Regions from separate parts of the Bacillus sp. A015 genome, predicted to be linked through region 1. Evidence: predicted binding sites of a transcription regulator. Region 1 holds the regulator's gene; the other holds the start of a gene.
The links. Region 1 encodes LexA, which represses DNA repair genes until DNA is damaged. Its sites were predicted from a motif close to CGAACATATGTTCG; they were not measured.
Positions count from the first base shown of each region.

Region 2: the regulator LexA is predicted to act here: its motif matches at 2,402-2,415, upstream of ruvA (Holliday junction branch migration protein RuvA).

Region 1 covers NZ_JBSPZB010000020.1:349-16,680, forward strand. Annotated here, with positions in the region: gene ACSLGF_RS15065 (STAS domain-containing protein) at 1-728, shown strand, start outside; gene ACSLGF_RS15070 (IseA DL-endopeptidase inhibitor family protein) at 761-1,303, opposite strand; gene ACSLGF_RS15075 (hypothetical protein) at 1,598-2,047, shown strand; gene lexA (transcriptional repressor LexA) at 2,094-2,714, opposite strand; gene yneA (cell division suppressor protein YneA) at 2,874-3,185, shown strand; gene ACSLGF_RS15090 (YneB family resolvase-like protein) at 3,203-3,850, shown strand; gene ACSLGF_RS15095 (DUF896 domain-containing protein) at 3,920-4,150, shown strand; gene tkt (transketolase) at 4,338-6,341, shown strand; gene sirA (sporulation inhibitor of replication protein SirA) at 6,540-6,986, shown strand; gene ACSLGF_RS15110 (YneF family protein) at 7,071-7,289, shown strand; gene ACSLGF_RS15115 (aspartyl-phosphate phosphatase Spo0E family protein) at 7,565-7,738, opposite strand; gene ACSLGF_RS15120 (cytochrome c biogenesis CcdA family protein) at 7,948-8,655, shown strand; gene ACSLGF_RS15125 (CcdC family protein) at 8,750-9,232, shown strand; gene ACSLGF_RS15130 (DUF2621 domain-containing protein) at 9,254-9,682, opposite strand; gene ACSLGF_RS15135 (Hsp20/alpha crystallin family protein) at 9,948-10,349, opposite strand; gene ACSLGF_RS15140 (small acid-soluble spore protein P) at 10,452-10,598, opposite strand; gene sspO (small acid-soluble spore protein O) at 10,615-10,761, opposite strand; gene acnA (aconitate hydratase AcnA) at 10,982-13,711, shown strand; gene ACSLGF_RS15155 (TlpA family protein disulfide reductase) at 13,777-14,280, shown strand; gene ACSLGF_RS15160 (FbpB family small basic protein) at 14,354-14,479, shown strand; gene ACSLGF_RS15165 (acid-soluble spore protein N) at 14,531-14,674, shown strand; gene tlp (small acid-soluble spore protein Tlp) at 14,690-14,932, shown strand; gene ACSLGF_RS15175 (acyl-CoA thioesterase) at 15,036-15,458, shown strand; gene ACSLGF_RS15180 (hypothetical protein) at 15,462-15,773, shown strand; gene ACSLGF_RS15185 (HesB/YadR/YfhF family protein) at 15,813-16,088, opposite strand; gene plsY (glycerol-3-phosphate 1-O-acyltransferase PlsY) at 16,199-16,332, opposite strand, start outside.
Region 2 covers NZ_JBSPZB010000025.1:27,122-43,453, reverse strand. Annotated here, with positions in the region: gene queA (tRNA preQ1(34) S-adenosylmethionine ribosyltransferase-isomerase QueA) at 1-489, opposite strand, end outside; gene ACSLGF_RS17045 (DUF2905 domain-containing protein) at 524-724, opposite strand; gene ruvB (Holliday junction branch migration DNA helicase RuvB) at 717-1,721, opposite strand; gene ruvA (Holliday junction branch migration protein RuvA) at 1,733-2,338, opposite strand; gene ACSLGF_RS17030 (BofC C-terminal domain-containing protein) at 2,487-2,987, opposite strand; gene ACSLGF_RS17025 (protein kinase family protein) at 3,227-3,871, shown strand; gene ACSLGF_RS17020 (hypothetical protein) at 4,110-4,292, opposite strand; gene ACSLGF_RS17015 (hypothetical protein) at 4,484-4,633, shown strand; gene thiC (phosphomethylpyrimidine synthase ThiC) at 4,667-6,427, opposite strand; TPP riboswitch at 6,553-6,663, opposite strand; gene ACSLGF_RS17005 (YhcN/YlaJ family sporulation lipoprotein) at 7,082-7,699, opposite strand; gene safA (SafA/ExsA family spore coat assembly protein) at 7,833-9,080, opposite strand; gene nadA (quinolinate synthase NadA) at 9,213-10,322, opposite strand; gene nadC (carboxylating nicotinate-nucleotide diphosphorylase) at 10,309-11,172, opposite strand; gene nadB (L-aspartate oxidase) at 11,154-12,725, opposite strand; gene ACSLGF_RS16980 (IscS subfamily cysteine desulfurase) at 12,823-13,965, shown strand; gene ACSLGF_RS16975 (3H domain-containing protein) at 13,969-14,511, shown strand; gene pheA (prephenate dehydratase) at 14,711-15,589, opposite strand; gene ACSLGF_RS16965 (ACT domain-containing protein) at 15,608-16,051, opposite strand; gene obgE (GTPase ObgE) at 16,107-16,332, opposite strand, start outside.

The DNA.
Region 1 (16,332 bases):
GCATCATAGCAGAGCTTAAACGGCAAAATCAAGATTATTATCAGCATTTTATACGTGCTCTTATTGAAGACGAGACGTATTTACATACTGAGTTTAAACAGTGGTCGGAAGACTTAGCAAGTGATCCGAAGCATTTAAACACACCATTAGATTATGTCGTCAGAGAATATATGTCTAATCAAAGAGTGGTTCTTCATTACTTAAAAGAGTTTATTAAACAGCGTCAAGGTGATATTGATATCGATCGTATTTTTTATTGGTATGATTTAATATCAGAGGCGTTTAACATTTCAATCCATGTGTTCATCCAGCAATATGTGAAAAACACAACCAAACAGCTCGTTGCTCAAAGAGATATGATTTATGAGCTGAGCTCTCCCGTCATCGTCTTAAAAAGCCATATTGCATTATTGCCTTTAGTAGGTGACATTGACACAGCGAGAGCAAAGATTATATTAGAAAATACATTAAAACAGTGCTCGCAAAAAGGTGTTCAGCATTTGTGCATTGATTTATCGGGTGTCGTCATTATTGATACAATGGTGGCTCATCAAATGTTTGATCTTGTCACGTCACTTCGGTTAATTGGGGTGGAGACGACCATTTCAGGGATCAGACCAGAAATCGCTCAAACAGCTGTGCAGCTCGGGCTTCCTTTTCATGAATTTCGCACGGCATCATCACTTGCCCACGCGCTAGATTGCATGACTGAATTTTCTCCAATATAAAAACCAGGCCTGGTAACGGGCCTGGCTTTAATTTAGATCACAGCGTCAATTTTTGTTACTTTCCAATCCTTTTGTACTTTCTCATAAGTGACAGTTCGTTTTACTTCACGTCCATCAAGTGTTGGGACTGTGAATTCATATGTGCGGATTGTATTTTTCTTAGAGACAAGTTTAGGTGTTGCTTTCTCCCAATTGAGCATGTTGTCTCCGTCACCGACTGGAACAGCCATTTTCCCATTATGAACAATAAACTGATAGTCTTTTAAACCATGAGTGATCGCATCTTTTGTGAAAACTTGAGATAGGTAGCTGTTTAGTTTTTTCTTTGTATCAAATGTTTTAGAAAGATAGTTGTACGTCATGTCTTTATAACTAAATGATTTTAATTTGTAATCTGAATGTTCATTAATTTTGTAGCCTGACATCGCACTCCAAAAGTGTTCTCTTGCATCAAGGGCAATATGTAACGCTTCTTTATTTGTTAAAGCGGCTGGTTTTTTGGAAGCGGCCAGTGTTGTTGATTGTAATGAGATCATAAGCATAATAGCAGTTAATAAAACAAATAATTTTTTCAAGGCGATTGCCTCCTTTTTTAAATGAAAACTTCTTATGTTACAAATGTTACAATAATTACAGTGATATTACAAGTATTAAATCTAAAAGTTTTTTATTTCTTTTCTTTCTATCTATATAACGTTTGAGCGAGACAAAAAGTTTTCATTTTTTTAATTTTTCTTCTTCACTACTATTTAACCGTTCTACAGAAGAACAAAACGTCTTTTGGAAAAATTTCTATTTGGACGTTCAACACCCTTTTTCATTTATGACATATACTGTCGTGATGAATGTCTAAGAAAGTGGTGTTTCATATGTATCATCCGTATGAAGGTATGTGGAATGGGTACTTATATGATAGGCAGGTACAAGGATGGCCATCGCTTCCTATTCCTCAAGTTGGAGGATTTCCTGGGTTTCCAATCGGAGGGGGAGGTACTGGGCCAGGGCAAGGTTCAGGCGGACAATCAGCCCCGCCAGCTCCGCCGCAGCATATCATCTCACAGTATCAGCAAGCAGTCTCTCAGCCTCAAAGTATGCAGTCACTTATTTCAGGGCAAAGTGTAAGTGGAGGCCAGCAAACTGTTCAGTTTGCTGCGGGATGTAATAGAAGATGGACGATTGTGTTCCTTAGAAACGGTCAAGTATTTTTAATGTATGTGCTTTCCTCACAGCCTTTTGGCCGTACAACAGGCTTTATATGGCCGAACTTTACATTTGGTTCGTTCCCAAGTTCGAGCATTCTTGCTTATTCTTGTTCATAAAAAACAAGCCGGTTCTCATCAGCAGCTGATGATATACCGGCTTGTTTTAATGAATATTTCTAAATACGCCAATCACTTTACCTAGTATACTCACATTCTGTAAAATAATCGGTTCCATTGATGGGTTCTCTGGCTGTAATCTAAAGTGTGTATCTTCTTTATAAAAACGTTTCACTGTGGCTTCATCTTCCTCTGTCATGGCGACCACAATATCTCCATTGTTGGCGGTGCTTTGCTGACGCACAATGACATAGTCCTTGTCCAAAATACCCGCATCAATCATACTTTCTCCCATAATTTCAAGCATAAATACTTGTTCATCTGGCGCTGCAAAAGTCTCTGGAAGCGGGAAGTATTCTTCTACATTCTCAATAGCCGTGATAGGCAGGCCTGCTGTTACTTTTCCGATGACTGGTACATTCATTACAGCACTCTTTGGAATATTCATTTCCTCTTCATCTAGTACTTCGATCGCTCTAGGTTTTGTCGGGTCTCTTCTAATTAAACCCTTTGTTTCTAGTCTAGCTAAATGTCCATGGACAGTTGAGCTGGATGCTAGACCGACAGCTTCTCCAATTTCACGAACGGATGGGGGATAGCCCTTGCTTTTTACTTCTTCTTTGATGAATGTCAGGATATCGAGTTGTCTTTTTGATAGCTTCGTCATCTTTTGCACCTCAAAACGTCAATTTTAAAGAAATTATAGCATGTTTTTCCTAACAGTACAAACATAGGTTCGAAAAAAACGTTTGACAGAAACGTTTGTTCGTATTTATAATGAATGACAGAAAGAGCGAACACATATTCTGTTAGGAGAGATGACATTATGAGGTTAAAAGAATCTATTATTTTTATTGGGGTATTCTCATTCATCGTTGGCATATTTCTCTCACTTATCGCAGTCACTAGCCATAATGATCCAAATCAATATGTTAAAATAGAGGTTCAATCAGGTGATACTCTTTGGGGGTTAGCTGATCAAGTAAACGACAGTAAAACAATCGACAAAAATGCGTTTATTGACTGGGTAACCGAACACAATGATCTTGCTTCAACTGAAATCCAGCCTGGCGACATCCTTGTGATACCAGTCAAAAAAGAGCATCCAGTCGTATATCAACTTGCAACAGTACAGTAGAAAGGTCGATTGAAGACATGAACGCAATCATTTATGCGAGAGTAAGTACTGTCAAAGAAGAGCAGGAAACCTCGCTGAAAAGACAAGAAGAAGAATTGCTAGCTTTAGCTGCTTTGCACAAGATGAATGTGGTCAAAGTCATTAAAGAAAAAGCGAGTGGATACGATCTAGATCGTAATGGTGTTTTTGATATGCTTGCTACGCTGAAAGAAGAGTCAATAGATGCTGTTCTCATTCAGGATGAGACGCGCCTTGGAAGAGGACAAGCAAAAATTGCGCTTCTTCATTGTCTTTTTAAAGAGAAAGTAAAGGTGTATAGTGTTTTTCATAGAGGAGAGCTTGAGCTTTCAGAAGCAGATGAGATGGTCATTGAGATTGTAGGAATCGTGGAAGAGTATCAACGAAAAATTCATAACCTGAAAATTAAGCGGGGAATGAAGAGGGCTGTTGAGCGCGGGTATCAGCCTGAACTCAATTTAAAACACCATGAGCAGGCGCCTGGCCGTGAGCGAATTGAAGTACCGATTTCAGAAATTGTTCGATTAAGAAAAAACAACATGACGTTCGCCGAAATTGCAGCAACACTTCAGGCACTAGGCTTTGACATTTCAAAGGCGACGGTGCATAGAAGGTATCAAGAATATGAAAAAGCTCTTACCACGTAAAGTGTGAATTGTTGTAAAAATGAATGATATTTAGTAGTATGTAGAGAAAATGTTTTAAAGGAGTTTGTCATGATTTCTAAAAAGCAGCTTGCAAGAATAAATGAGCTTTCAAAAAAGTCGAAAGAGACCGGTTTGTCGGACGCTGAAAAAACAGAACAAAAGCATTTAAGAGAAGAATATTTAAAAGCTTTTCGTTCTTCTATGAAAAATACACTTAAAACCGTGAAAATCGTCGATCCTGAAGGAAACGATGTCACACCAGAAAAATTAAAAAGAGAAAGAGATCAGAACCTTCATTAAGACTAGGATTTCTTGAATTTTGAAAAGATGGGAAGAATATTCTCATCTTTTTTCTTATTTGCATAAGTTTTTAGGTGATCGATAAACTAAATGTGACAAAATCCTTTTTTTTCAGCGTGAAATAGTTGTGAAAAAAGGACAGTAGATTTATGATAATGGTGTACACAAGATACGGAAGGGGATTTATATGGAAACGATTGAATTGAAATCTATTGCAACAATACGTACTCTCTCCATAGACGCAATTGAAAAAGCGAATTCCGGTCACCCTGGAATGCCAATGGGTGCTGCACCAATGGCATACGCTTTATGGACGAATCACTTAAACGTAAGTCCGCAAAATCCAAATTGGTTTAACAGAGACCGTTTTGTTTTATCTGCGGGACATGGCTCTATGCTTTTATATAGCATGCTTCATTTAAGCGGATACAACCTTAGCATCGAAGATCTAAAACAATTCCGCCAATGGGGAAGCAAAACACCTGGACATCCTGAATTTGGACACACAGAAGGTGTAGATGCCACAACAGGTCCTTTAGGACAAGGGATTGCCATGGCAGTTGGAATGGCACTTGCAGAAAGACATCTTGCGGAAACGTATAACAAAGACAACTTTAACGTTGTGGACCACTATACATACAGCATTTGCGGAGACGGAGACTTAATGGAGGGAATTTCCTCTGAAGCTGCTTCACTTGCTGGTCATTTAGGCTTAGGCCGTTTAATTGTTCTTTATGATTCAAATGATATTTCTTTAGATGGCGACCTAGATCGTTCATTCTCTGAAAATGTGAAGAATCGTTTTGAAGCGATGAATTGGGAAGTTCTTTACGTAACAGACGGCAACAACATCGAAGAAGTGACTGCTGCTATTGAAAAAGCAAAACAAAGTACGGACAAACCTACACTCATTGAAGTGAAAACAACGATCGGTTTCGGATCTCCAAACCGTGCGGGAACTTCTGGTGTGCATGGTGCACCGCTTGGCAGCGAGGAAGCAAAGCTGACGAAGGAAGCTTATTCTTGGACGTTTGAAGAAGATTTCCATGTACCTTCTGAAGTGTACGATCATTTCAAAGAAGCTGTAAAAGACGCTGGTCAGAAAAAAGAAGCAGCGTGGAATGAGCTATTCGAGCAATATGAAAAAGAATATCCAGAGCTAGCAGCCCAGCTGAAGCTTGCGATCGAAGGGAAGCTTCCTGAGAATTGGGATCAAGAGGTTCCTGTTTATGAAGCAGGCTCAAGCCTTGCCTCTCGCGCTTCTTCTGGCGAAGTATTAAACGGCATTGCGAAACAAGTACCTTTCTTTATTGGTGGGTCCGCTGACCTTGCTGGATCAAATAAAACAACGATTCAACATACAGATGACTTTGGCAGAGAGAATTATGCCGGTAAAAATATTTGGTTTGGTGTCAGAGAATTTGCAATGGGTGCCGCGTTAAACGGTATGGCACTTCACGGCGGTCTCCGTGTATTCGGCGGAACGTTCTTTGTTTTCTCAGATTACTTAAGACCAGCTATTCGTCTTGCTGCATTAATGGGACTGCCAGTCACTTATGTCTTTACGCATGATAGTATTGCCGTCGGTGAAGATGGGCCAACGCATGAGCCGGTTGAACAACTTGCTTCATTACGTGCGATGCCTAACCTTTCTGTCATTCGTCCAGCAGATGGAAACGAAACAGCTGCAGCGTGGAAACTGGCTGTATCTTCAACGGATAAACCAACAGCACTAGTACTCACTCGTCAAAACCTTCCAACGATTGACCAAGCACCAGAGAAGGCATATGAGGGAGTAGAAAAAGGTGGATACGTTGTCGTTGAAGCTGCTGATGCTCAGCCAGAAGCACTTTTACTCGCTTCAGGATCTGAAGTCGGTTTAGCGATTGAAGCGCAAAAGGCACTTGAAAAAGAAGGCATCCGCGCTTCTGTTGTGAGTCTTCCTGCATGGGATCGCTTCGATCAGCAGTCAGACGAATACAAAGAGTCAGTCCTACCTAAAGCAGTGAGAGCACGTATTGCGATTGAAATGGGTGCTTCACTTGGCTGGGAGCGTTACACTGGTCTTGATGGCGACGTGATTGCGATTGATAAATTTGGCGCTTCTGCTCCAGGTGAAACCATTATTGAGAAATACGGATTTACTGTAAGTAACGTGGTCAGCCGTGTGAAAGCGAAGCTTAATAAATAATCGATTTCCAAGCATCATGCTTTTTTGCTACCTGTTTGCAGAGCATTTCCATCCGCTCTGCAAACTTTTTTCTTTTTTCTTGTTTTTTTGACAAAACTAGTTTCTTCTTGCTTCATATATAGACAATTCTTTCTTTCACATTTTTGTATAATACAAGCAATAAACGAGATTGACGAAATGTGAAAGGAAGGGATAGACATGGAACGCCATTATTATATTTATTGGATTGAGGATGAATTTGCTCATCATTATTTTGGCAGAGAATCTATTTTGTTTCATTTGTTTGAGTCGTTACACTGGACGAACCGCACGGAAGATGAATTGGTTATGCTTGTTAAGCAAGTGGATTACGTGACGAAACGAATCCCTGCTTTTCATATGCACCAGCGATTAATGAACAACTTAACGAACATTCACTATACACAAATAGGCTCGATTTACAGCGCCTCATTACCAGATGGAAAAGGAACAGCTGCATTCATTATCAAAGATCGTTATATCCAAATGTCTGCCAAGGGTAGTTATGAGGCAGAAGCGGTGTTTTTTGAAGTGCTGAGAAAAATCAGTCCTTGCTTCCTTGCCATGGACTTTGGATCAAAGAAGCACGGGTGGCTCAATCCGGTAAAAGTGAGGAATTTTGTTTAAAAAAATAAAATTGAACGTGAAATGTTGTATAATAGCCTTTTGTTTAGTACACTTTATACGAGACAACATGAAGGAGGAAGAATTATGGATTTATGGGTTGTCATCCTTGTAGGCGTTGTTGCACTGCTTGCAGGAGTTGCACTCGGATTCTTTATTGCTCGTAAGTATATGATGAGCTACTTAAAAAAGAATCCACCAATTAATGAACAAATGCTTCGTATGATGATGATGCAAATGGGCATGAAACCGTCCCAAAAGAAAATCAATCAAATGATGAAAGCCATGAACAACCAAGCGAAATAATACGTACGATATTATGATCATAGATGGAACATGGTCATAAAGAATGGACAAGCTATGTCCTTTCTTTATTGAAGTCACCTTCATCAGACGCTTAAAACCACTGTACTTGCATGAATGAAGCAGGGAAGGTGGTTTTTATTATGGCGTCTGCGTCAAGCATCATCTGAAAGACCAAAAACAAAAAACCCCTGTGATCAGAGGTTTTTGTTTCGTTTATTGTCACACATATCAACTTTTCTAAAATCGTGCGGCATGGTTTATATCATGAGATATGATTAGTTGGCTGAGTTTGAGTGTAGGTGTCGTTGATATTGTAAGAGGAGATGATCTAGCTGCTGGCTATGTTCGATGGTCACTGTTGATGTCATCCCATTATGCAAGACAACTTTCATCAGCTCTTCTCTTTTTTCTTCAATTTGAGTTAATAATGATGTTTTTACCAAAGTCATGTTCCTTTCATGCAAATCTTGATAAAAAGAATCGATTCTATTATATCCATATTAAGGTTTATTTTCAAATTTAAAGGATTCGTTATCTCGATGTCAAATTAAATTATATAAGGTTTTAAGAGAATAGACCATCTTTATTGAGATGATGTAAAAAAAATGAAATGATTTTGTCATCTCTTGTTGTATATTATAAGAAGGGGGGTGTTCTTTTGTCAGATCTGAATTATTTTTTAGCTTTTGGAGCAGGGTTTCTTTCTTTTATCTCACCGTGCTGTCTTCCGCTTTACCCAGCCTTTTTATCGTATATCACGGGTGTTAGTATAGATGAAGTGAAATCTGAGAAGGTGATGCTGAGAAGAAGAAGTCTGCTTCATACATTATTCTTTTTAATTGGGTTCTCTATCATTTTTATTGCGATTGGCTTTGGGACATCGTTCGTTGGTTCGTTCTTTATTGAATATCATCAAGCGATTCGTCAAATTGGGGCGATTCTCATTATTTTCTTTGGCTTTATGATTCTTGGTGTATTCCAGCCTTCTTTTCTCATGGGGGAAAAGAGGATGCAGTTTAAAAATCGTCCGGCTGGTTTTTTTGGATCGATTCTCATCGGAATGGGTTTTGCCGCTGGATGGACACCCTGTACCGGCCCGATTTTATCAGCTGTCATCACACTTGCTAGCAACAAACCGGAGTCCGCTGTGACCTATATGATTGCGTATGTATTAGGCTTTGCCATTCCGTTTTTTGTTCTGTCCTTTTTCATCACGAAAATGGCGTGGATCAGAAAGCGTCAGCAGCTCATCATGAGAATTGGCGGGATCATTATGATTGTGGTAGGGATTTTACTGTTCTTTGATCTTCTAACATGGATTATCATTATGTTCTCATCATTGTTTGGTGGATTTACAGGCTTTTGAAATCGTTTTCTACAGTCGCGGCGAATGGTTTTTTTTCGTCAATTGGAGTATATTATACATAGACTGACCTTAAAGAATAAAGGAATGATTTGATATGATGATCATAATCTCTTCTATAATTGCAGTATGTATGGCGGTAGCCGTCATGTTTATTCGCATTAAATCATCTGCAAAACCTGCAACCGCGAAGAAAATTATTTTACCTCCTATATTCATGAGCACTGGCGCTCTGATGTTTTTGGTCCCTATGTTTCAAGTAACTGGAGCCGAATTTCTTGAGGCGATCACAGTGGGGATGTTTTTCTCCATATTTTTAATTAAAACATCAAAATTTGAAATTAGAGGGAATGAAATTTATCTAAAGCGATCAAAAGCATTTGTGTTCATTCTCATTGGTCTTCTTGTTATTCGTATTGGCATGAAGACCATCCTGAGTTCTTCCATTGATTATGGTGCGTTAAGCGGGATGTTTTGGATCCTTGCCTTTGGCATGATCGTGCCTTGGCGGGTCGCCATGTATTTATCGTTTAGAAAGCTGTCTAAACAATTAGATCCGCAGCAGGCTCAAATGAATTAAACCTCCTTTTTAAAAAGGAGGTTATTTTAATAGCGATTCGTATGGCGTGTGATCGATGTTTTTTTCTTGCAGGCGCTTAAGTAAAAACTTATGGTCTCGCTTTGGCGTAGCGATTATATAGCCGCGAATGATTAAGTCTAAATTAATGCTGGCAGCCTGTTCTTTTAATGCCAGTTCGCCAATTTTACCCGCAATTTTTTCTTTGGCGACATCTCGAAACAGCTCTGGAACTGGTAATACGAGCTCATTTAAAAGCTGTTTGTCCTCATCCCGCCATAGGTGCAGGCTCTTTTGAATATATTCATCCTGCCAATCAAGTTCTGATTTCCCGTCTTCCTTCGGCAATCGTTTTAAAAATTTGCGAAACATAAAAAAGCCACCGATTGCTAGTAATCCGATCATCACTGTCCCCCAAAATAAAATGAACCACAAAAACCAGCCGCTTAACATGTTCTCACTCCTTATACCCCTTATGTCTCTATCTTATTTTACATGAAGAGATGATAGAAGAAAATAACAAAAATGTCTGTATCTTTTCTCTATAAGCGCCCCTTTTTCATTGATAGACGTCCATTTACTAGAAGGACCCAAACCATTTAGTAGAAAAAGAATATATTATCGTATCGCGACTCTACTATTTGGCCATGGTGGTTCGCAAAAGGGATTGACTTGAAACGAACGGAAGAGAGCCCACCAAAAAAATGAAGGTGGGCTCTTAATGTTTGAAATGCGGCATTTGAAAGGAAAATGCCCCGTCTTGATGATGAGAATATTTTTTAATTTTTATCGATATGATTCGGTTTTCGTATTCTGTGTCAATGTCTTTGTTATTCAAATAAAAAGGGAGCATGACACTTTTTTCAATTTGCTGTTCGCTTTCATCATTTGGCTTTTGTGCCGTGAAAGCTAGAGTGAGCTCATATCCAGCGAAGGTCAGCTTTACATCAGTGATCGACAGGGTAGAGATATCGATCTCAATAATATAATCACGGCTTGTTTCATAAAGATCAATTGGGAGGTGTTCATCATACCAGGCAAAAGGATCATCCATTAACACATTAAGCCAATCATCTATTTCAAGAAAATCAGAGGAATTCACTTGCTTTTCATTCTCCATAAACACTCCTCCATCACATCTCATAATAAATCATATGTTGAAAACTGAAATGTGTGAAAGACCTAAAACGTCCCGTTTGGTCACGGGATGAGAAAGGAATGTTTACATATCATGATGTGAATTGTGCTTTTGTCTTGAATGGTTGCGGTTTTTCACTTTTTTACTGCCTGATAATGGCTCAGGCTGCCTGCCATGATGCTCCTTAGGAGAGTTTTGACGGATGTCTTTCCCTGTGTTTTTATTCGTCATGATTCTTGCTCCTTTCTTATTGGTTCTTTTTGCGTTTTTTATTGTTTTGTCTTTGTTCTTCTGTTAAAACGAGCTGATCATTTTCAATATAGCCTGCACCTTTTCCTTGGCTTTTGGCTGCGTTCATGCCGTCAATCACATGATTTGCTTTTCGTTTTGTCATGTTCTATCACCTCAATATTAGTATGAACCCGCGCCACTCGGTTTATGAAGAGTAATCATTTCCTAATGATAAGATAAACTTATTGAATTTAATAAAAGTATTGTTATTTACTTATGTATGAATTTGTTTTAAGATGAAATTGTGAGAAAATTGTGGTGAAATACGACGATTTTTCTGAGAATTGAAATTGATCTTGATCATCAAAAGGGGGATTTTGGACATGTCGAAACAGCAGCAAGTCGCTAAACAAGACGCTTTTCAATCTAGAAAAACGTTTTCGACAAATGGGAAAACGTATCACTATTATTCGTTAGAAGCACTAGAAAAACAAGGAATCGGAAATGTTTCTAAGCTGCCTTATTCCATTAAGGTACTGTTAGAATCAGTGCTTCGCCAAGTAGACGGTAGAGTGATCAAAAAGGAACACGTTGAAAACTTGGCAAAATGGGGAACTGCCGAGGTAAAAGAGATTGATGTTCCATTTAAACCATCTCGTGTTATTTTACAAGACTTCACGGGTGTACCAGCCGTCGTTGACCTTGCTTCTTTAAGAAAAGCAATGGCAGATGTCGGAGGAGACCCGGATAAAATCAACCCTGAAATTCCAGTTGACCTTGTCATTGACCACTCGGTACAAGTTGACAAAGCTGGAACTGAAGACGCATTAAACATTAACATGGATTTAGAATTCGAACGTAACGCAGAGCGTTATAACTTCCTGAGCTGGGCAAAGAAAGCGTTTAACAACTATCAAGCTGTTCCGCCTGCAACAGGAATTGTTCACCAAGTGAACTTAGAGTATCTTGCAAGTGTTGTTCATGCAATTGAAGAAGATGGCGAGATCATCACTTACCCAGATACACTAGTTGGTACTGACTCTCATACAACAATGATTAACGGAATTGGTGTTCTTGGATGGGGAGTTGGCGGTATCGAAGCGGAAGCTGGTATGCTTGGCCAGCCATCTTACTTCCCAGTACCAGAAGTCATTGGCGCTAAATTAGTTGGGGAGCTTCCAAACGGAACAACTGCAACTGACTTGGCATTAAAAGTTACGCAAGTACTACGTGAAAAAGGCGTTGTGAACAAGTTTGTTGAATTCTTCGGACCAGGCGTTGCACAGCTGCCATTAGCTGATCGTGCAACGATTGCGAACATGGCGCCTGAATACGGTGCTACTTGCGGATTCTTCCCAGTAGATGAGGAAGCTCTTGCTTACCTACGTCTCACTGGCCGTGATGAAGAGCAAATTAATATCGTTGAAGAATATTCTCGCGCAAATGGTTTATTCTATACGCCAGATGCTGAGGAACCAATTTTTACTGATGTCGTGGAAATTGATCTTTCTAAAATTGAGTCAAACTTATCTGGTCCAAAACGTCCACAAGATTTGATTCCACTTTCTGAAATGAAAGACACGTTCCATAAACACATCGAAAGCCCAGCAGGGAACCAAGGGTTCGGTTTAGATAAATCAGAGCTGGATAAACAAATCGAATTTGATCTTCAAAACGGTGAAAAAGCTGTCATGAAGACAGGTGCGATTGCGATTGCAGCGATTACGAGCTGTACGAATACATCTAACCCATACGTCTTGATTGGGGCAGGTCTTGTCGCGAAGAAAGCAAGTGAGCTTGGTATGAAGGTACCAAACTATGTGAAAACGTCACTAGCGCCAGGTTCAAAGGTTGTAACAGGATACCTTGTGAACTCAGGACTTCTTCCATACCTAAGAGACCTTGGATTTAACATTGTCGGATATGGCTGTACAACATGTATCGGAAACTCTGGACCGCTTGAGAAAGAAATTGAGGAAGCTGTCTCTGAAAATGATCTGCTGATCACTTCAGTTTTATCAGGTAACCGTAACTTTGAAGGACGTATCCATCCGCTTGTCAAAGGAAACTACCTTGCATCACCACCACTAGTTGTGGCATATGCACTTGCGGGTACTGTAGATATCGACCTAACAAAGGATCCGATCGGTGTCGATAAGGATGGCAAAAACGTCTATTTCAATGACATTTGGCCAACGATGGACGAAATCAACAGTGTTGTTAAGAGCACAGTAACACCTGAATTATTCCGTTCAGAGTATGAAACTGTCTTTGATAACAACGATCGCTGGAATGAAATCAAAACAACCGATGATGCACTATACAAATGGGATGAGGATTCAACTTATATTGACAACCCACCATTCTTCGAAAACCTTTCAGTTGAACCTGGCAAAGTTGAGCCACTTAAAGGACTTCGCGTTGTTGCAAAATTCGGTGACTCTGTCACAACTGACCATATTTCTCCAGCTGGAGCAATTGGGAAGGACACACCTGCAGGTAAATACTTGCAAGAAAGAGGCGTGTCGCCTAGAGACTTCAACTCATATGGATCTCGCCGTGGGAACCACCATGTTATGATGAGAGGTACTTTTGCAAACATCCGTATTAAGAACCAGATTGCACCGGGAACAGAAGGCGGATATACAACGTATTGGCCAACTGGTGAAGTGACATCCATTTATGATGCATGCATGCGTTATAAAGAAGATGGAACAGGTCTTGCGATCTTAGCAGGTAAAGACTACGGAATGGGTTCTTCACGTGACTGGGCTGCAAAAGGAACAAACCTTCTTGGGATTAAATTTGTTCTAGCTGAAAGCTTTGAGCGTATCCACAGAAGTAACCTTGTCTTCATGGGCGTACTTCCTTTACAGTTTAAAGACGGAGAAAGTGCAGAGACTCATGGACTAACAGGAACAGAAACATTCGAAGTAAATGTTGATGAAACAGTTCGTCCGCGTGATCTTGTCACTGTGAAAGCCATTGATACAGATGGCAATGAGAAAACATTTGAAGTGGTAGTTCGCTTTGACAGTGAAGTCGAAATTGACTACTATCGTCATGGCGGTATTCTTCAAATGGTACTGCGTGAAAAATTGGCAAGCAACTAATAAAGCGAAGAAGAGAAGGCGGCCGAAAGCTTTCTCTTCTTTTTTAAAATAGTGGAGGATCAATCATGTGGAAAAAAGTAATGGCAAGCGCTGTTTTACTTGTGTTGATTGGTTTACTTGCGTGGAATTTATTTGGGCCAAAAGAGCCGGCCATCGGTCTTGAAAAAGGGGATCAGGCCCCTGATTTTGAGCTCAAAACACTTGATGGCAAAACCGTATCGTTATCTGATTATCGCGGGAAAAAGGTGCTCGTCAATTTTTGGGCGACATGGTGTAAACCATGCAGAACGGAAATGCCGGATCTAGATGCGATCAGAAGCGAGAATGATCAAGTCGAAGTACTAGCGGTGAATTTGACGACCACTGAAAAGAGTGTGGATCATGTTGCAGCATTCAGAGATGAATTAAAGCTGACCCTTCCTGTTTTATTGGACCAAAAAGGCATTCAAGCGAGGTATCAGGTGCTTTCATATCCAACTACATACATATTAGATGAAAAAGGACGCATCATGTCTGTGAAGCATCAAATGCTGACAAAAAAAGAAATTGAAACAGAGCTGGATCTATAATGATTCAGCTCTTTTGCTTATTTTCTAAATTTTTTGGCGAAAATGTAATACACATACACTGGAGGTGAGTGGAATGAGAAGAAGAAAACGCCGTACATTTGAAGAGCTTGTGCTTGAAAATAAGAAAGAATTATTAACTAATGAGGAATTTTTAAACCAGCTAGAAGAAAAGTTGGAAGAGCGCTTTAGACAGAAATAAGTTATGTTTTATCCGTTTTCGTTCATCCTAAAGAAGAGGGAGGGATGAATGATGGGTAGAGAGCATGATAAACAAGCACAGTTTACACCAGACCATTTAGGGACAAAACCTGTAGCATACAAACGCAATAAAGGTAAAAAGATGCATAATAAATCAAATGAACAGCCTGATGTGATACAGACGAAGGGCGAATAATAGGAGGTAAGCATGATGAATGGTAAGTCATATCAATCCAATCCAGATGATCGTTCTGATAATGTTGAAAAGCTCCAAGATATGATCGAGAACACGCTAGAAAATATTGATGAATCTGAAGAAGCGATGGCCCTTTCGACAGAGGAAGAACAGCAGATGATCAAGCAAAAAAACGAAAATCGCAGAACGAGTATTGACGCCATGCGTTCTGAGATAAAGGACGAAGAAGCAGCAAGAAAGAATGGCTACACCGAATAAACCAGGGATTCCTGGTTTATTTTATTGCCTCTTTTTAGAAGAACCTTTTGGAATGTGGTAAAATGGCAGAGACCTTAGGTTTCGATAGGAGAGCGATGAAAACGTGTATGTATCCAAAAAAGAAATAGAAGTCCGTTATGCAGAAACAGATCAAATGGGCATCGTTTATCATGCCAATTACTTAATTTGGATGGAAGTCGGCAGAACAGCGTTGATAAAAGAACTGGGATTTTCCTATGCGCAGCTAGAAGCAGACGGTGTCCTTGCACCTGTTGTAGATCTTCAGGTTCGATATAAAAAACCATTACTGTACGGCGAAACCGCAACCATCCATACGTGGATTGAAGAATACAATGGTGTCAAAACGGTGTATGGCTATGAAATTCAAAAGCCTGATGGACAGACAGCTATTACGGGGACAACCTCACATATTTGTGTAGACAAAGACACCTTTAGACCTATTCAGTTTAGAAAAGCCTTTCCTGCCTGGCACAAAGTATATGAACAGTCGAAAAAGCAGGGTTAATCTATGGCATTTGGTATGAAAAGAAGCGATTTGAACGCATGGAAATCAGCTGTTCGGCAAGGGAAAGTCGCCTTTTTGACGCACTATTGGCTTGATGACCGTTTTCCAAATGCCAATACCGTCACAAAGGCAGCCTGTCAGGATATGAAGCAATTAATGGCTTGGGGAGAAACACATGGATTAAAAAAAGAATGGATTCATGTCCGTGAAGGCTTTCCTCACTTTGACCTGATCGGTGAATCGCAAGAAAGGATCTTGCAAAAGGAGCGGTCTTTAGGAAACATTCAGGAGTATGGACTATATATTGATGTATAAAACAAAAAAGATACCCGAGGGATGAGGTATCTTTTTTGTTTATTCATAATGAAACTCTGGTTCTTTCACGGACTCGTTATAATCAATATGCAGATCATGGTTGTCAAAATACCAAATATCACTTTCCTCAATAAAGAAAGTAATACCTTCTAATTCAGCGGTTGCGCCGGCATTTTGGGGTTCATCTTTTGCGACGCCGAGAGAAAAGCCTTTTTGTACATTACTGCACCCGCCATATCTCACAAAAAAGCGAACATGATCACCTTTTTCTAAATCCAGTTCATCCTTGTACCAATTTAGTGCATCATCTTTCATCGTTAATTTCAATGTGATCGCCCCTTTTTGAAGTCATGCTGTTTTTTTAAATGCAGAATGCAAAAACAGCTTTTCTGTACTTTTACCACATATTTAAACTTAATAAACGGCTAGAGCCATTTGATTTTCGGTTCAGTTTTGTTGAGAATTCGTTTGAGGTTGGCGATGTGTCTGTAGATCACAAAGCCAGCAAGAACGGCTACAACAATAATTAAGAATAGGTCTTGGGTGAATATGCTGTAAA
Region 2 (16,332 bases), on a different contig from region 1:
TCGCTCACGATCATCAAGCTGCTCTTTAATATATGGAGGCAGCGGCATTTCTCCAAGGGATTCAAGCACTTCATAAAAAATGCCTGTATACTGAAACTCGACTTTTCTTCCGCCATGTTCCAGCTCCTCTGTACATACCGCTTGAAGCCGTCCATCACCAAATGTGATAACCGTTCCTTTTTTCACACGTTTGGCTGGTTTTACGAGTGTTTCCCATTTGTCTCCTTCTTCTTGTTTCAATAGAAGAAGTTCAACTTTTGCACCTGTACCCTCTTTCATGCCAAACAGACGTGCAGGCAGAACGCGCGTATTGTTTAAAACGAGACAATCACCCTTTTGAAAATAATCCGTGATTTGTGAGAATGTATCATGCGTGATCGCACCCGTTTGTTTATTTAAGACCATCAGTCTTGATGCATCTCGTTTTTCAAGTGGAACTTGAGCAATCAATCTTTCTGGTAAATCAAAATCAAATAGTTCTAGCTTCATTTCCTTCACCTATTCTGTAATTAACTAGTTAACGTTATTTCATCCGTCCAAAGATATTGAGTAAAATGGTTAGTACGATGCTAATGACAATGCACGTAATAACGGGAAAAAAGAACGTCACATTTCCTTTTTTCACAAAAATATCACCTGGAAGCTTACCAACCAATTGAAACACTAAGCCTGCGGCAAAAAGGACACCACCTAAAATCATCAATATTTTAGGGAATTCAGTCACGAATCGGAACCTCCATCTGAAAATGTTCATACGCTTCTCTTGTGACGACCCGGCCTCTTGGTGTTCTTTGCAGGAAACCAATTTGCAGTAAATACGGTTCGTACACATCTTCAATCGTATGTGATTCTTCTCCAATTGTCGCTGAGATCGTATCAAGTCCAACAGGACCGCCTCTAAATTTTTCAATCATACTTAAAAGCAGCTTGTGGTCTATATGATCCAGTCCCAGCCTGTCGACTTGGAGACGCTCAAGGGCATCTTCTGCAATGTCCTGTGTGATGGCATGATTCCCCAGCACCTGCGCAAAATCTCTTACTCTTCTGAGTAAACGATTGGCGACCCTCGGCGTCCCCCGAGAACGTCTCGCTATCTCTTCTGCTGAGCGAATGTCGATCCCAATCTCGAACAGCTCGGCTGTTCTTGCCACAATGTGAGCCAAATCTCTTTGCTCATAGTATTCCAATCTTGCATGTACCCCAAACCTATCACGAAGCGGCGCTGTTAAAAGCCCAACACGGGTCGTAGCACCTACAAGTGTAAATGGCGGTAAATCAAGCCGTACAGAGCGCGCTGTATCTCCTTTTCCAATGACGATATCTAGACAAAAATCCTCCATCGCCGGATAGAGCACTTCCTCAATTGAGCGCTGCAAGCGATGAATTTCATCAATAAACAAAACATCACCAGGTTCAAGAGATGTTAAGATAGCCGCCAAATCGCCAGGACGCTCAATTGCTGGTCCAGACGTTGTACGCAGCTGAACATTCATTTCATTGGCAATGATCGACGCAAGCGTTGTCTTCCCTAGTCCAGGCGGTCCATATAAAAGGACATGATCCAGCGTTTCCTGCCTCATCCGGGCAGCTTCAATAAACACGCTGAGATTATCCTTTACTTTTTGCTGACCAATATATTGGCTAAGCGTCTGCGGCCGCAAACTTTGCTCAATGGCTGATTCATGGTTGTCTGCTTCAGTTGAGACGAGCCGTTCATCCATGAGACATCACCCTATTTCAACATTTTTTGTAAAGCTTTTTTCACATATTGATCGGTTGTGAGATTTTTCTCTTCTTTTAATAAAGGCAGAACCTTTTTGATTTCACGATCACCGTATCCAAGGACACTTAAGGCTTCAAGCGCTTCATCTAATGCGGTTTGCTGCGTTTCGATCTGAATATGATCCTCGTGATTAAATAAGTTGCCAATCATTTCTGGCACCACATCTGCAAGCTTTCCTTTTAGATCTAGAATGATCTGACGAGCTGTTTTTTTGCCAACGCCAGGGAATTTAATAAGGAATGCTTCATCCTCACGTTCTATCGCTGAAATGACAGCGCCAGGATCACCGGATGCAAGGATCGCAAGTGCACCCTTTGGTCCAATCCCTGTGACATTTAACAGTTTTGTGAACAACGCTTTTTCTTCTCGTGTTTGAAATCCATATAACGAAAACGCGTCTTCCTTTATGTAATGATACGTATAAATCGTTTCTTGTTTATTTACTTGATAGATAAACGGGTTTGGGGTATAGACTTGATATCCCACTCCGCCGTTTTCAATGACAACATATTGCGGGCACACATAATCAATGGTCCCTTTCACAAACTCTATCACCGTTTTCACCTCTTTGACTGTTCTTCATTGTAACATAAATCGAAGAGAAAACCGCAATAAAAGTTAACATACGTTCGCTCAGTATATTTTTACGGCGCAACCATGAAAAACAGCTTGCGGTCTTCACACCAGCAAGCTGTCACACACTTTAAAATGATATTTCATTTCGGTAAGGTTTCATGACTTCAAGCACATGCTCAAATTCATCCTTTGTTCGAAAAGGAATGCCTTGCTCAAGCTGCTCCTCCACATGGCTTTCTAAACGGGACGTATCAATTTGAAAGAAGAGATGAATAGGCTCCGCCCAGCCGCCTGGCCTTCCATGAAACGTAGAAATGACACCGTCCTCTGATAATCCGATATATCCATTTGCTTTACTTAATGGAGAGATATCATCAATTTGTTTTCTAAAAAGGGCAAAACCCTCTTGTTGTTCTACCAGCGTCCAGCCTTTATACTGCGTCCAAAATGTGTCTTTGTCTTCTAATGATGCCCGGTGTCTTTCAATACTCACATCGCCGTCTAGATAGACTTTTTCAAGCTGCACGGTGATGGTGTTTGACTGCTTTTGCAAGTGTTCTTTTCCTTCCATATCCGCAGCGAAAAAAAGAACACTTGTCATGATAAGTCCTGTAACGAAACGTTTCATCTTCACTTTCACTATTTACACCTCTTTAGAACATAAGATCGATGCATGACATATGTAGTTTGACCCATTTTTCTAAACATTAACCAAACCGATTACACTGACTCGATTTAAGAGTCTTTCGTTGTATCCTTCATTCGTAAATGTTATGTTTTATACAATCCATTGCTTTATCGAATGAAACAGTTTTTTCATCATTCGTTTTTCAGCCGCATAAACTGAAACCAAAGAAGGTGAAGTCAATGTCAGATATCAAAAGATTAGCCGAATCGATTCAGTATCATGAAGAAAAACGTTTTAATAAGCTCGCCTTAAAACCGGCAGAGCTTGAGCTGTGCGGCAAAGGAAGAAGTGCCTATGTATTTTCATATAAAAAAGCTGGCAAGAAAATGGCGCTAAAAGTCTTTTTCCCTTCTTATCAACACATTGCCCGCAAAGAGGCAGCAATTTACGAAAAACTTTCCGGTTCGTCATACTACCCTGAGATTTATGAGTCTGGGGATCAGTATATTTTAATGGAATATATTAAAGGCTACACATTCTATGAATGCCTGACAAAGGGTATTCCGATCAAGAAACAAATGATTGAACAAGTAGATGAAGCGCTAGAAGAAGCACGTGAGAAAGGGTTAAACCCTTCAGATATCCATCTGCGCAACCTGCTCTTAACAAAGGAAGGCCTCGTTAAGGTGATTGACGTTGCCCGCTTCACCCAAACGAAAACATGCCATCAATGGGATGATTTAAAAGCCGCTTACGCCTATTACCAAAAACCTTTTTTCCCTAAAAAAGCGCCGCGTCTTTGGCTTGAAGTGATTGCCTATTTGTATAAAAAGAACTGGCTCTCCCGCGGCCAGCTAAACAACCGAAATGATTTCTCCGCATAACGAAAGCCGCTCTCCTTCCGAGCGGCTTTCAGCGTGTAGACAAACCCTCGCATTCGGCGTCAGTCCTGCGTGCCGGTGCTCACGAATGTCAAATTCGCTCCGCTCCGGTACTCGTTCTTCCTAGACTGCAAAGGTTTTCTATCACGCTGAAAAAAAGAAGAAAAAGGGCTAACATAAAGATCATTTTTAGCCCTTTGTCAACAATCTGAATCCGCTCTTTCCGAGCGGATTTTTTGTTTTATTCTGTTTCTACATGGATACTATTGACATTTAATAGATTAATGATTTCATTATTCAGCTTAAACCATTGATTGGATTCCTCAATTTTTTTATACACATCATAGGTAGCTGGACGTTTTAGCTCGAAATCAAGCACTTCCCCATTGTTCATATGAAATGTTACCTTAAATACTTTCATCATAAGATCACCTTCCACTCTTTCTTGTTCGCTAACTGGTAAGGTCAGCTCTTTTCATTCATTCTCTACTCAACTCGTTTCCCCTCCTTCTTTCCTTTCTAACACAAGAAGTTTAAATTTTGTTTAAATTCACACAACATCTCTATCTCTCTGATCTGCAAAGAAGTATATTGTTTAAAAAGGAGGCTGTCTTCATGAAAAAGAAAAAGAAACGAACATCTCCAGAGAGACAAACGGTCTTGTTTCATTTAACAGATGCCCTGATTCCGAGTATGGAAATCATGGCTATTGCAGTAAGAGCACTTTTCCATCTCGTGAGAAAAGCCTTTTCAGCCGTTTTATAAAACCCCGCACAAAAGGAGTGCGAGGTTCTTTTTTTAGGATTGATAGATTTGACTTCCTTGGCTGATAAACTCTTTTGCCTTCTTCTCCATCTCTTTTTTCACTTCTTCTGATTGATTGCGGATATCATGAGAAATTTTCATACTGCAAAACTTCGGTCCGCACATGGAGCAAAAGTGAGCGGTCTTTGCGCCTTCAGCAGGCAATGTTTCGTCATGGAACGCCAAAGCTCTTTCTGGATCAAGTGACAGGTGGAATTGATCCCGCCATCTAAATTCAAATCTGGCTTTCGATAATGCATCATCGCGCTTTTGAGCAGCAGGATGTCCTTTTGCTAGATCAGCTGCATGTGCGGCAATTTTATAAGCAATGACGCCTTCTCTCACATCTTCTTTGTTCGGCAGACCTAAATGCTCTTTTGGTGTCACATAGCAGAGCATGGCTGTTCCATACCAGCCGATCATGGCAGCGCCGATAGCGGATGTAATGTGATCATACCCAGGGGCAATATCTGTTGTAAGAGGTCCTAGCGTGTAAAATGGTGCCTCTTTGCAAATCTCCATCTGCTTATCGACATTTTCTTTGATTTTATCCATTGGGACATGTCCAGGTCCTTCAATCATCACCTGTACATCATGTTTCCAGGCGATCTCTGTCAATTCCCCTAGCGTTTTCAGCTCTGCAAACTGCGCCTCATCATTTGCATCAGCGATCGAACCTGGTCTGAGTCCATCTCCAAGAGAAAAAGCAATATCATAGGTTTTCATAATTTCACAAATATCTTCGAAATGGGTATAAAGAAAGTTTTCTTGATGATGAGCGAGACACCACCTTGCCATAATAGCTCCGCCTCTTGACACAATTCCCGTTACCCGATCGACTGTAAGCGGAATATACCTTAATAGCACGCCCGCATGAATCGTGAAGTAGTCTACACCTTGCTCTGCTTGTTCAATTAATGTGTCTCTGTACACGTCCCACGTCAAATCTTCTGCCACTCCATTCACTTTTTCAAGTGCCTGATAAATGGGAACGGTTCCTACTGGGACTGGGCAATTCCGAATAATCCATTCTCTCGTTGTATGAATGTCCTTCCCAGTGGACAGGTCCATCATTGTGTCTGCCCCCCACCTGATCGCCCACGTCATCTTCTCTACCTCTTCATCGATGGATGACGTCACAGCTGAATTGCCAATATTCGCATTGATTTTGACGTGAAAATGCTTTCCAATAATCATCGGCTCACTTTCAGGATGGTTAATATTCGCTGGGATGACTGCTCTTCCGCTAGCTACTTCCTCTCTAACAAACTCAGGGCTCAGCTGTTCTCTCAAAGCGATAAATTCCATTTCAGGTGTGATGATGCCTTTTTTTGCATAATGCATTTGTGTCACACTGGCGCCATTTTTCGCGCGGAGCGGCACATGATGAAAATCAGTATGGACAGGATGAAAGGACTCTTTCCCCTTTGAACGATACCCGTTATCTTCTGGTTTCACATGACGCCCTTCATAGCTTTCTGTATCTCCTCTTTCTTTAATCCACGCCGCTCTAAGACGCTTTAAACCCTTTGTAACATCAATATGGGCGTTTTCATCTGTGTACGGTCCACTTGTATCGTACACACGGATCGGGTCATTTTGAATGTCGCCCGCCTGTGTCACAGTATTTGAGAGCCTAATCTCCCTTTTTGGCACCAAGATGTCAGGTCTTGAGCCCTGCTCATACACCTTTCGACTTCCGTCAAAGCTTGATAGTAAAGATTGGGTTGATGGGACATTTTTCTTTTCTTTCATCTGCTGTTCTCTCCTTCTCTTTTTGTCATCGGACAGGATGGAATCAGCACCAGCAAAAAACCAGGCTCTATGTTGAGAACCTGGTTTCGTCGTCAGAAAAAACATGAATGTCATTCATATGACACATGTATCATCTTCAACTTCCCCACGCTGGTACGAGCCAGATCAGGTCCAAAGGGTTAAGAAGCTTAAGCTTCTCTCTCAGCCCACTTTAGCGGGCACCCCTAGTCACTTTTATTGATTTCCACATCAGTTTATCATAGAGACGATATGAAAAGAAGAAGATTCAGGAAAATAGTTCCTTTCCCCTACAAGCTGCACCGATGAGCATGATATGCAAACTTCTATACAACAGCTTCCCCTTTATTTCGATCAAATCAGAAATAATCATTGATCCTTTTTTCCTGCTATGTATTAATCTAAACGGAGAATCTTTATACAAACCACTTGTTCAAAGGAAATTCTAGTCGATTACAAACATTTCTAACATTTATCAGTGATGAATCGGACGATGATGAAGTGGACATCCATTATTGCTGGTATTTTATTACTTTGATTTGGCTGTTATTTCTTTTACGAATTTTATATAGGCATCAAGATGTATTTTTAAGACAAGGCTAGAATTCGTAATGAACTCTAGCCTTGTTTATTCAACTATCGGGTCATGCCTGTTTGGCCTGTTTCAAATTGCGTTTTTCTCATCTCTCTGAAGCGTGTGAATGTTCCTTCATCTTTGATGACTTGGACAGCTCTTCCATCTGCATAACGAGTCGCTGCTTCTTCTACTTGTGATACGCCCTCTTCCGTCAGGCGTCCATCTGATTTAATCGCAATATACACATTTTCATCAGTGACCATAACTTGTGAGTCTGCTACGTGATTCATTTTATTCACGCGGTTCGCAATTTTTCGTGAACGCTGTATGTTCTCTTGTTTATCGTAGCCAGAGAACGACATTTGGTTATGATAATTCATATCTCCATGACTGTAGCGTCCATCTCCGCCAGTAAGCGGCATTCTCACTTGATCCTCCGTAGGACGTGAACGATAATCAACATTCGTTGTATTTTCGTTCATCCCTTCCATAAGCTCAGAAACTGGGCCTAGGTTATCTTGGTTGTTGTCTGCCGCCCGTTGATTCGAATGATAACCGACCGGCTGGCCTGATTGATTATGACGAGTATCTACACCCGCATTGTCATTTGTACCACATGCAGTTAAACCAATAGGAAGAAGCACTAATGCGATTGTTTTTTGCCATTGTTGTCTCAAACGAAAAACCCCCTGTACAAATTCAAGCTCATGAGCGCGAAACTGGCTCTGTTTTAGCATGTACAGTTCAGGGGAAAATCAAGCTGTCAGTTATAAACAAAAAAAGGAACGATTGAGATCGTCCCTTCTGTCATTAATCTTCTTCGTCTTCTTCTGGTCTTGCGAAAACCGATTGATTTGGATATTGCTGCATGTAAGGCTGAGCTGGATAAGATCCCATTTGACCATAAGGAACAGGATTTGGATAATGTCCAGGCCATGGCTGATGATGATGCTTCATGCCATCATCACATCCGCAGTCTTCCTTGCCATATGCTTCATTTGAAGCGTTTGGATAAAAGCCTTGATTAACGTTCGCATTTGCGCCTGTATTTGGATGCATGTGGTGGTGCCAGTGATGTCCATCGTTTGCATGATGCTCATGATTTTCCCCGTAGTAAGCTGGTGCTTGATAGGCTGGATAATACGGCTGAGCTGGGTAAGGATACGGCATCATATGATGGTGATAATACGGCTGGACCGGATAACAAAGACCTGATCCCGGTAAAATAGGTGAAGCCGGCACCATTTGCTGCGGATATGGATACATCGCAGGCATGTAATGACCATGACCATAATAAGGATCATATGATTCATGATGATGCTGGTGATGCTGGTGATGCTGGTGATGATCTTTATTTTCTGCCATTCCTCCTACTGCTGCCCCTCCAACATTCGGCATTTGTGGGAAGTTAGGAAGGTTTGGGTAATTGCTATGCTCCATATCTTTTCCCTCCTCTTTTTGATGCGGAATATGAATAAATGGATCATATCCCTTTGCCACTTCATCTTTGTGATGATCCTTATTTTCATGATGAAAATGGTCCTTGTGATCTTTATATTCCTTATTTTCATGATGAAAATGATCCTTGTGATCTTTATGGTCCTTCTTCTCATGAACATGATCTTTCTTTTCATAAAAGTGATCTTTTTTCTCATGATGTTCTTTTTGGGAAGGAGACGTGAATGGCTGGTAGAGATTGGTCTGATAATAGTTCACATCAACTTGCGGAAAAACTGGCTGCTCGATCTTTGGCACTGGCGGTACATAAGGTACCGGTTCATTTGGCTTTTCCTTCGGTTTCGTATCTTGCACTTGCACGACATCCTTTGGCTTTTCTTTCACATACGGATGTTCTTTCTGCTTTGGCATTTCTTTCACTTTTTGGTGATCTGTTTTCACAGGAACACCACTAGATGGAATCTTGATCTTCATACCCGGCATGATCAAATCTGGATTACTGAGCTGTGAATTTAGTTTTTTCAATTCTTGAAAGTCGACTCCGTATTTCTTTGAAATTTTCCAAAGGGAGTCTCCTTTTTGCACAATATGAATTTTCAACGTTTTCCCCTCCTATTGCAAAACGTGAACGTAGCGGTTATGTCAGAAGTACAATATGTTTCAACATAAATTTATGCCTATTTACAAGCCGATATGATAAAAACTTGTTTTCTGATAGGAGGGGCTGATGCTTTATTTAATGGTGAGCATTTTATTTAATGCAAGCAAAGCCTCTTTTGTTATCTCTTCATTAACCTGAATCAAACCAACTGGCTCACCCTTCTCAATACTTTCAAGTGACCATAACAAATGAGGCAGATCAATACGGTTCATGGTCAAACATGGACACATATCTGGGTTAAGGGATTCAATTTGTTTATCCGGGTGCTGGTCTATGATGCGTTTGACTAAATTCATTTCTGTTCCGATCGCCCACTTGCTTCCTGCTGGCGCCTGCTTGATCGTATCAATAATAAATTTCGTTGAACCAGCTAGATCAGAAGCTCTTACCACCTCATGCGTGCACTCTGGATGGACAAGGATTTGAATGTCACGATCTCTTTTTCTCGTTTCTTCAATATTCTGAACGGTAAACTTCTCATGTACGGAGCAATGCCCTTTCCATAAAATCATTTTGATGCGATGGAGCGGCTGATCGGTGATGAGCTTTTCTTCTACTTGATCCCAGACAGCCATTTCTTCTAGTGGGATACCTAAATCAAAGGCTGTATTACGCCCTAAATGCTGATCAGGGAGAAACAGAATCCGCTCTTTTTGTGTTAGCCCCCACTCCAGTACTTTCTTAGCGTTTGAAGATGTGACGGTCGCCCCGCCATGCTTGCCGACAAATGCTTTAATATCAGCTGTTGAGTTGACATAAGTAAGCGGGAGTATCGTATCTCCAAATAGATCAGTGAGCTGTTCCCATGCTCTGTCCGTTTGTTTCATGTTCGCCATATCTGCCATTGAACAGCCTGCCCTCATATCTGGCAACAAGACGTGCTGATTTTTTTTTGACAGCATATCTGCCGTTTCTGCCATGAAGTGAACACCGCAGAACACAATGTATTCTGCCTCTTGATTGTCAGCAGCTATTTGCGCTAGCTGCAATGAATCACCTGTTGCATCTGCAAATTGAATGACCTCATCTTTTTGATAATGATGGCCTGGTATAAATAGCTTTGATCCAAAAGCTCGTTTAATGTCTAACACACGCTGCTTCATCTCTTCATAAGAGCGGTGTTTATATTCATCTGGCATCATGGCCGAATGTTGATTCGCTAGTACATCAAGCATGGACATGAGTCGTTCCCCCTTTATGGCTGAATTCCATATTCATACTAAAATCAAATGATGGAGCAGAATGTGTCAGAAAACCAAGTGAAATGAGGTCTACACCTGTCCCCCGGTAGCTTGGTAATGTCTCTAATGTGATGCCTCCTGATGCTTCTGTCAGGATCGTCTCTGGTGTCATTTGTTTAAAACGCTTTACTTCGTCGGGGGAGCAGTTGTCAAACATGATGACATCTGCTTTTGCATCTATGGCTTCCATGAGCTGTGCTTCTGATTCAATTTCCACTTCAATTTTCACCATATGACCGGCGTATGCTCTTGCTTTTTCTACAGCTTCACGGATAGAACCACATGCGGCAATATGATTATCTTTTATCATCACACCATCCGATAAGCCGAAACGATGATTCTTTCCACCTCCTACTTTCACTGCGTATTTCTCTAACATACGCAAGCCGGGTGTCGTTTTTCTCGTATCACAGATCGTAATAGACGGATCAGCTAATCGCTGCACCGCTTCATGTGTTAAGGTGGCGATTCCTGTCATGCGCTGTAATATATTAAGAATGACCCGTTCTCCTTTTAGCAAGTCGTTGACTGGGCCTCTTATTTGAGCCAGTACAGCACCTGAATGAATCCAATCACCCTCCTGGAAAAACAGTTCAGTTTGAATCTGTTCACTCAGCAGGCCATACCCCATTTCAATGACTGGTGATCCTGCCAATACACCCGATTGTTTTGCAATGATATAAGCTGTACCTTTCTTGTCTTCAAAGATGGCATCAGCTGATACATCTCCAAAGCCAATATCTTCTTTTAAAAAATGAGTGAGCATTTGTTTTAACTGTAAACGTTCCATTTGGCACCGATCCTTTCATTTTTCATGATGTGAATGTGGCCTTTTTCATGTACAATCTGTTTCCCTCGCCACAAGGCATCATTCCGCTTTGGATAATCCATTCGATAATGGCTGCCCCTGCTTTCTGTACGGAGTAATGCAGACTTAACAAGGCAAGTCGCTAATGCCCATTGATTGCTTAATTCAATCTGTTTATTTGTGATATCCTTCACATTAATTTGCTGAAAAGAGACTTGTTCTAATTCATCGAGTAAGGTCTGCAAGCCTTTTTCATCTCTAACAATCGCGGCATATGCTGTCATCCATTTTCTAAGCTGAGCCTCTGACATAGTCGGGACAGACCATACTTCTTGTATTGAAAGAGATGGGATTATTTCTTCCTGTTTTGACAATTGCTCAATACGCCGAGCCGCTTTGCTTCCTAAAACGAGACCTTCCAGAAGAGAATTACTTGCCAGTCGATTGGCGCCATGTAACCCTGTACAAGCCGCTTCACCAATGGCAAAAAGCGATTGAACGGTCGTTTCTCCATATTCATTGACCTTGATTCCGCCCATTAAAAAATGCATACCAGGGGAAACTGGCAGCCGGCCGCTTGCCATATCGACTCCCGCCCGCTGACACATCGCATCAATCGCTGGAAAACGAATAGAAAAATGCGGAATATCATGGATGTTGAGATACAGATGATGACCTAATTGCTGCTCATGAAAAATAGCTCTAGCGACCACATCTCTAGGAGCTAAATCTGTCTGTGGATGAATCCCTTTCATGATCCGCCTGCCTGTTTCATCTTCTAAATAAGCTCCCTCCCCTCGCACTGCCTCTGAAACAAGACCGACTGCTTTTCCAGCGATCGTCAAAAGGGTCGGATGAAATTGAACAAATTCGAGATCCGCTAATTGTGCTCCGGCTCGGTAGGCCATCATCAGCCCGTCTCCTGTTACAGAAGAATCATTTGTGTTTGTCTCATATAGAGATCCGCAGCCACCAGTGGATAAAACCACTGCATCTGCGGTCATGGTATGTACGTGTCCTTTCTCATCTTTCCACACAACACCGACACATTTCCCTTCATGAACTAATAGATCAATGACATGATGATATTCGTATAAATGAATATGTGAGCCAAGCTGACTTTTCAGAAACTGCACGAGGGTTTTACCTGTTTGATCTCCTCCTCCATGCAAAATGCGATTACGGGTGTGTGCCCCCTCTTTACCTAACTGCGGCATTCCCGCTTCATTCCGATCAAATGGACAGCCTTCTGCTTCAAGCTGCTTCACAAGGCGTTTTCCAAGACACACGATCTCCTGTACGGTCTGGTCATCATTATGATCACAGCCAGCAGCTAGCGTGTCTTGCACATGCAGATCAACTGAATCATGTGCTGAAAAGGCAGCAGCGATTCCTCCTTGTGCAAGCATGGAATTACTAGAGGAAAATTGTTTTTTTGTCATCATGATGACTTGGCAGTTTTCTGATATGGTTTTCGCAAAGGAAAGCGCTGCAATGCCTGATCCCACCACAATGACTTTTTTAATTGATGACACAATCGCCCCTCCTGTCGTTTACACCTGTCTTGACACATATCATTACACAACACTACAATAAATACAAGAAAAAATTTTCACACAGGAGATGGATGGTTTGGTCTATTTAGATTATGCAGCTTCTACACCCGTTTCTGAAGAAGCTCTACATGTATTCCAACAGCTGAGCAAAGATTGCTACGGGAATGCAAGCAGCCTTCATGATGCAGGGGGAAGAGCAAATGACATATTGACTTACAGCAGACAATCACTCGCTACGATGCTTAAGGGCGAACCAGACGGCATCTACTTTACAAGTGGCGGAACTGAATCCAATATCCTTGCGATTCAATCGATCACGAACGGGCTGCCCGCACATAAACAGCACGTCATTACCACATCAGTAGAACACCCTTCCGTTCACCACGCGGTTAACGCCTTGCAACGCCTCGGCGTGAAGGTCACGATCATAGAACCGAATGAAGAAGGGATCATCACAAAGGAGATCCTCAAACAAGCTTTATTGCCTGAAACAGGTCTAGTGTCCATCCAGCATGCAAACTCAGAAACAGGGATTATCCAGCCATTGGCTCAATTAGCGCCTCTTTTAAAAGAAAGACAAATTCTTTTTCATACAGATGCTGTGCAAACATTCGGAAAGATTCATGTGTCCATCAAGGAACTTGGAGTCGATGCCATGTCCATCTCCAGTCATAAAGTGTATGCACCTAAGGGCGCTGGCGCTGTCTATATGGGTGCGCATGTCCCTTGGAAGCCTTTATATGCAGATGCAGTGCAGGAAAACGGCTTACGTCCAGGAACTGTGAACGTTCCGTGCATCGGTGCTTTTACTGCGGCGAGTGAACAAATGATGCTTAAGCTCGATGAGCAGCATAAACGAGATGAGCAGCTTCGTGATTATTTTCTTCAGCAGATAAAAAAACGTCAGCTGCCTGTCCGTACGCTTCAGGACAATAACAATTACCGCATGCTGCCTCATATTATTGGTTGTTTTTTTGAAGGGTTTGAAGGACAATATGTAATGTTAGCATGTAACCGGCATGGGATTTGTATATCAACTGGAAGCGCATGTGCTTCTGGTTACCATCACCCTTCCCCTGCTGTGAAGGCATTGCATGTATCAGATCGTGATGCCCTTCAATTCATTCGAATATCATTTGGACGACGGTCATCAACAGATGACATCGATCAGCTTTTGCATACATTTGAGAACTTGCAAAAGGAGAAGAAAGGAGCATAAGACGTGGAGCAAGAGAGGAAGCTCATTGGCGAAGAAAGAAGAAAGGCCATATTACAGTGGCTGAAAGAATCAGAGACACCGCTTACGGGAAGCTTTTTAGCTAAAAAGGCCGCTGTATCACGACAAGTCATTGTACAAGATATATCATTATTAAAAGCAAAAAACGAACCCATTATCGCCACAAGCCAAGGCTATGTGTATATGGCGCCGCTTCATGCGCCAGAAACTGAAATTGAACAAATCATCGCCTGCAAGCATGATCCTCTTCGTACAGAAGAAGAGCTGACATTGATTGTAGATTTTGGTGTGACGGTGAAAGACGTGATCATAGAGCACCCAGTCTATGGAGAACTGACTGCCTCCATTCGAGTGAGCACACGTAAACAAGCAGCTGACTTCGTTCATCACATTTCTAACACTGGCGCCTCCTACTTGTCAGAGCTTACAGACGGCGTACACTTACATACACTCACTTCCTACAGCCAAAAGCAGCTTGACCAAGCCATTCAAGCGCTAGATGACGCTGGATTTCTGATTAAAGACTAAAAAAATACAGCATGTAGACAAACCCTCGCATTCTGTGTCAGTCCTGCGTGCCGGTGCTCACGAATCTCAAATTCGCTCCGGTGCTCGTCCTTCCTAGACTGCAAAGGTTTTCTATCACGCTGAAAAGAAGACAAAGGGCTAAAATAAAGTTCATTTTAGCCCTTTGTCAACAATCTGAAATAATGTCCTGCACAGGACATTATTTTTCATTCGTTAATTCATATGTTTGGTAGCTGCCGAGCAGCTTGACCTCACAGCCAATGGCTTCTAATTCTTGAATCGCGCCAGGGACAAGGACATCATCCATTTCTTTTTCGATATCAATGATAAATAAATAATGTCCAAGACCTGTTTTGGTCGGGCGAGATTCAATTTTTGACAAGTTCAGATTTCGCCAGGAAAAAGCAGATAGCACGCGATGTAAAGCGCCTGATTGGTCATCCTTTGGCAGACTGACAACAATGGTCGTTTTTGGCTTTGAAGAAAAACCAGAATTCATCGGAAACGATGCCTTAGGGTCTTTATGTAAAATAACAAAGCGTGTGTGATTGTGCGGATAATCATGAATGTCTTTTTTCGCAATGGTTAATCCGTACGTTTTTGCAGCAATCTCATTGGCAATCGCACCAACAGCTTCATCTGGATGCTCACTGATGTATTTCGCTGCATAGCCTGTTGATTCCACTGGGCGATGCGGAATATGAGGGTAGTGCTTTTTCAAAAATTGATGACACTGGGCAATTGCATGCGGATGTGACTGAATCACATCTAATATTTCCCAGCTCTCCGCTCTCGATGGATGGACAAGCAAATGCTGCCGAATCGGTGCTGTCATTTCACCAACGATGGACAGTGCTTCTTCATGAATTAAATAATCAATCGTTAAGTTCACAGATCCTTCGAGTGCATTTTCAAGCGGAACGACCGCCAAATCGACTTCGCCCTTTGAAACAGCATCCATACATTGCGGGATCGTTGCATAGGCCCGCTGCACTGCATCTTTTGGAAAGCAAGAGCATACGGCCAAATGAGTAAATGTTGCCTCTGGTCCAAAATAACCTACAGTTAATTGCTTCATCTGCTATAATCTCTCCTTTTACGCTCCAGAACCTAGAATTTCAACTTTTTCGACAAATTCAAGTTTTCTTAATTGATTCATGACGGTATTGATATCATCTGCCATGCCAGCCGTACTGATCGATAGGGTGACATTCGCTCTTCCTTGCAGCGGAATGGTTTGGTGAATGGATAACACATTACAGCCAGAGTCAGCCACAATTTGCAGCAGCCTTGACAGAGCTCCAGACCGATCCTCAAGATGGAAAAACAATGTGATGATCTGCTCTTTGACCATCGTATAAAACGGAAAAACAGCATCTCGATATTTATAAAAAGCACTGCGGCTTAAATCCGCTTTTTGAACAGCATCGGCAACTGAATCCGCTTTTTTGCGATCAAGCAGCTTTTTGACTTCAAGCGTTTTTCGCATCGCATCTGGAAGTACATCCTCTCTCACTAAATAGAACGTTTCTTCTTTCACCTGTTTTCTCCCCTTTTAAAAACGGGAGAGCCCATGGACTGGACCCTCCTTGTGATCAATCAATAAATTCAAATTCAAACTCAAGCAGACGAATGATATCGCCATCTTTCGCACCGCGCTCACGTAAGGCATCATCGACACCCATTCCGCGCAGTTGTCTGGAGAATCGTTTAACGGATTCATCTCTTGAGAAATCTGTCATCTTAAACAGTCGCTCAAGTGCTTTACCAGTTAAGACAAACGTACCATCAGGATCTCTCGAGATCTCAAATGGTGCATCT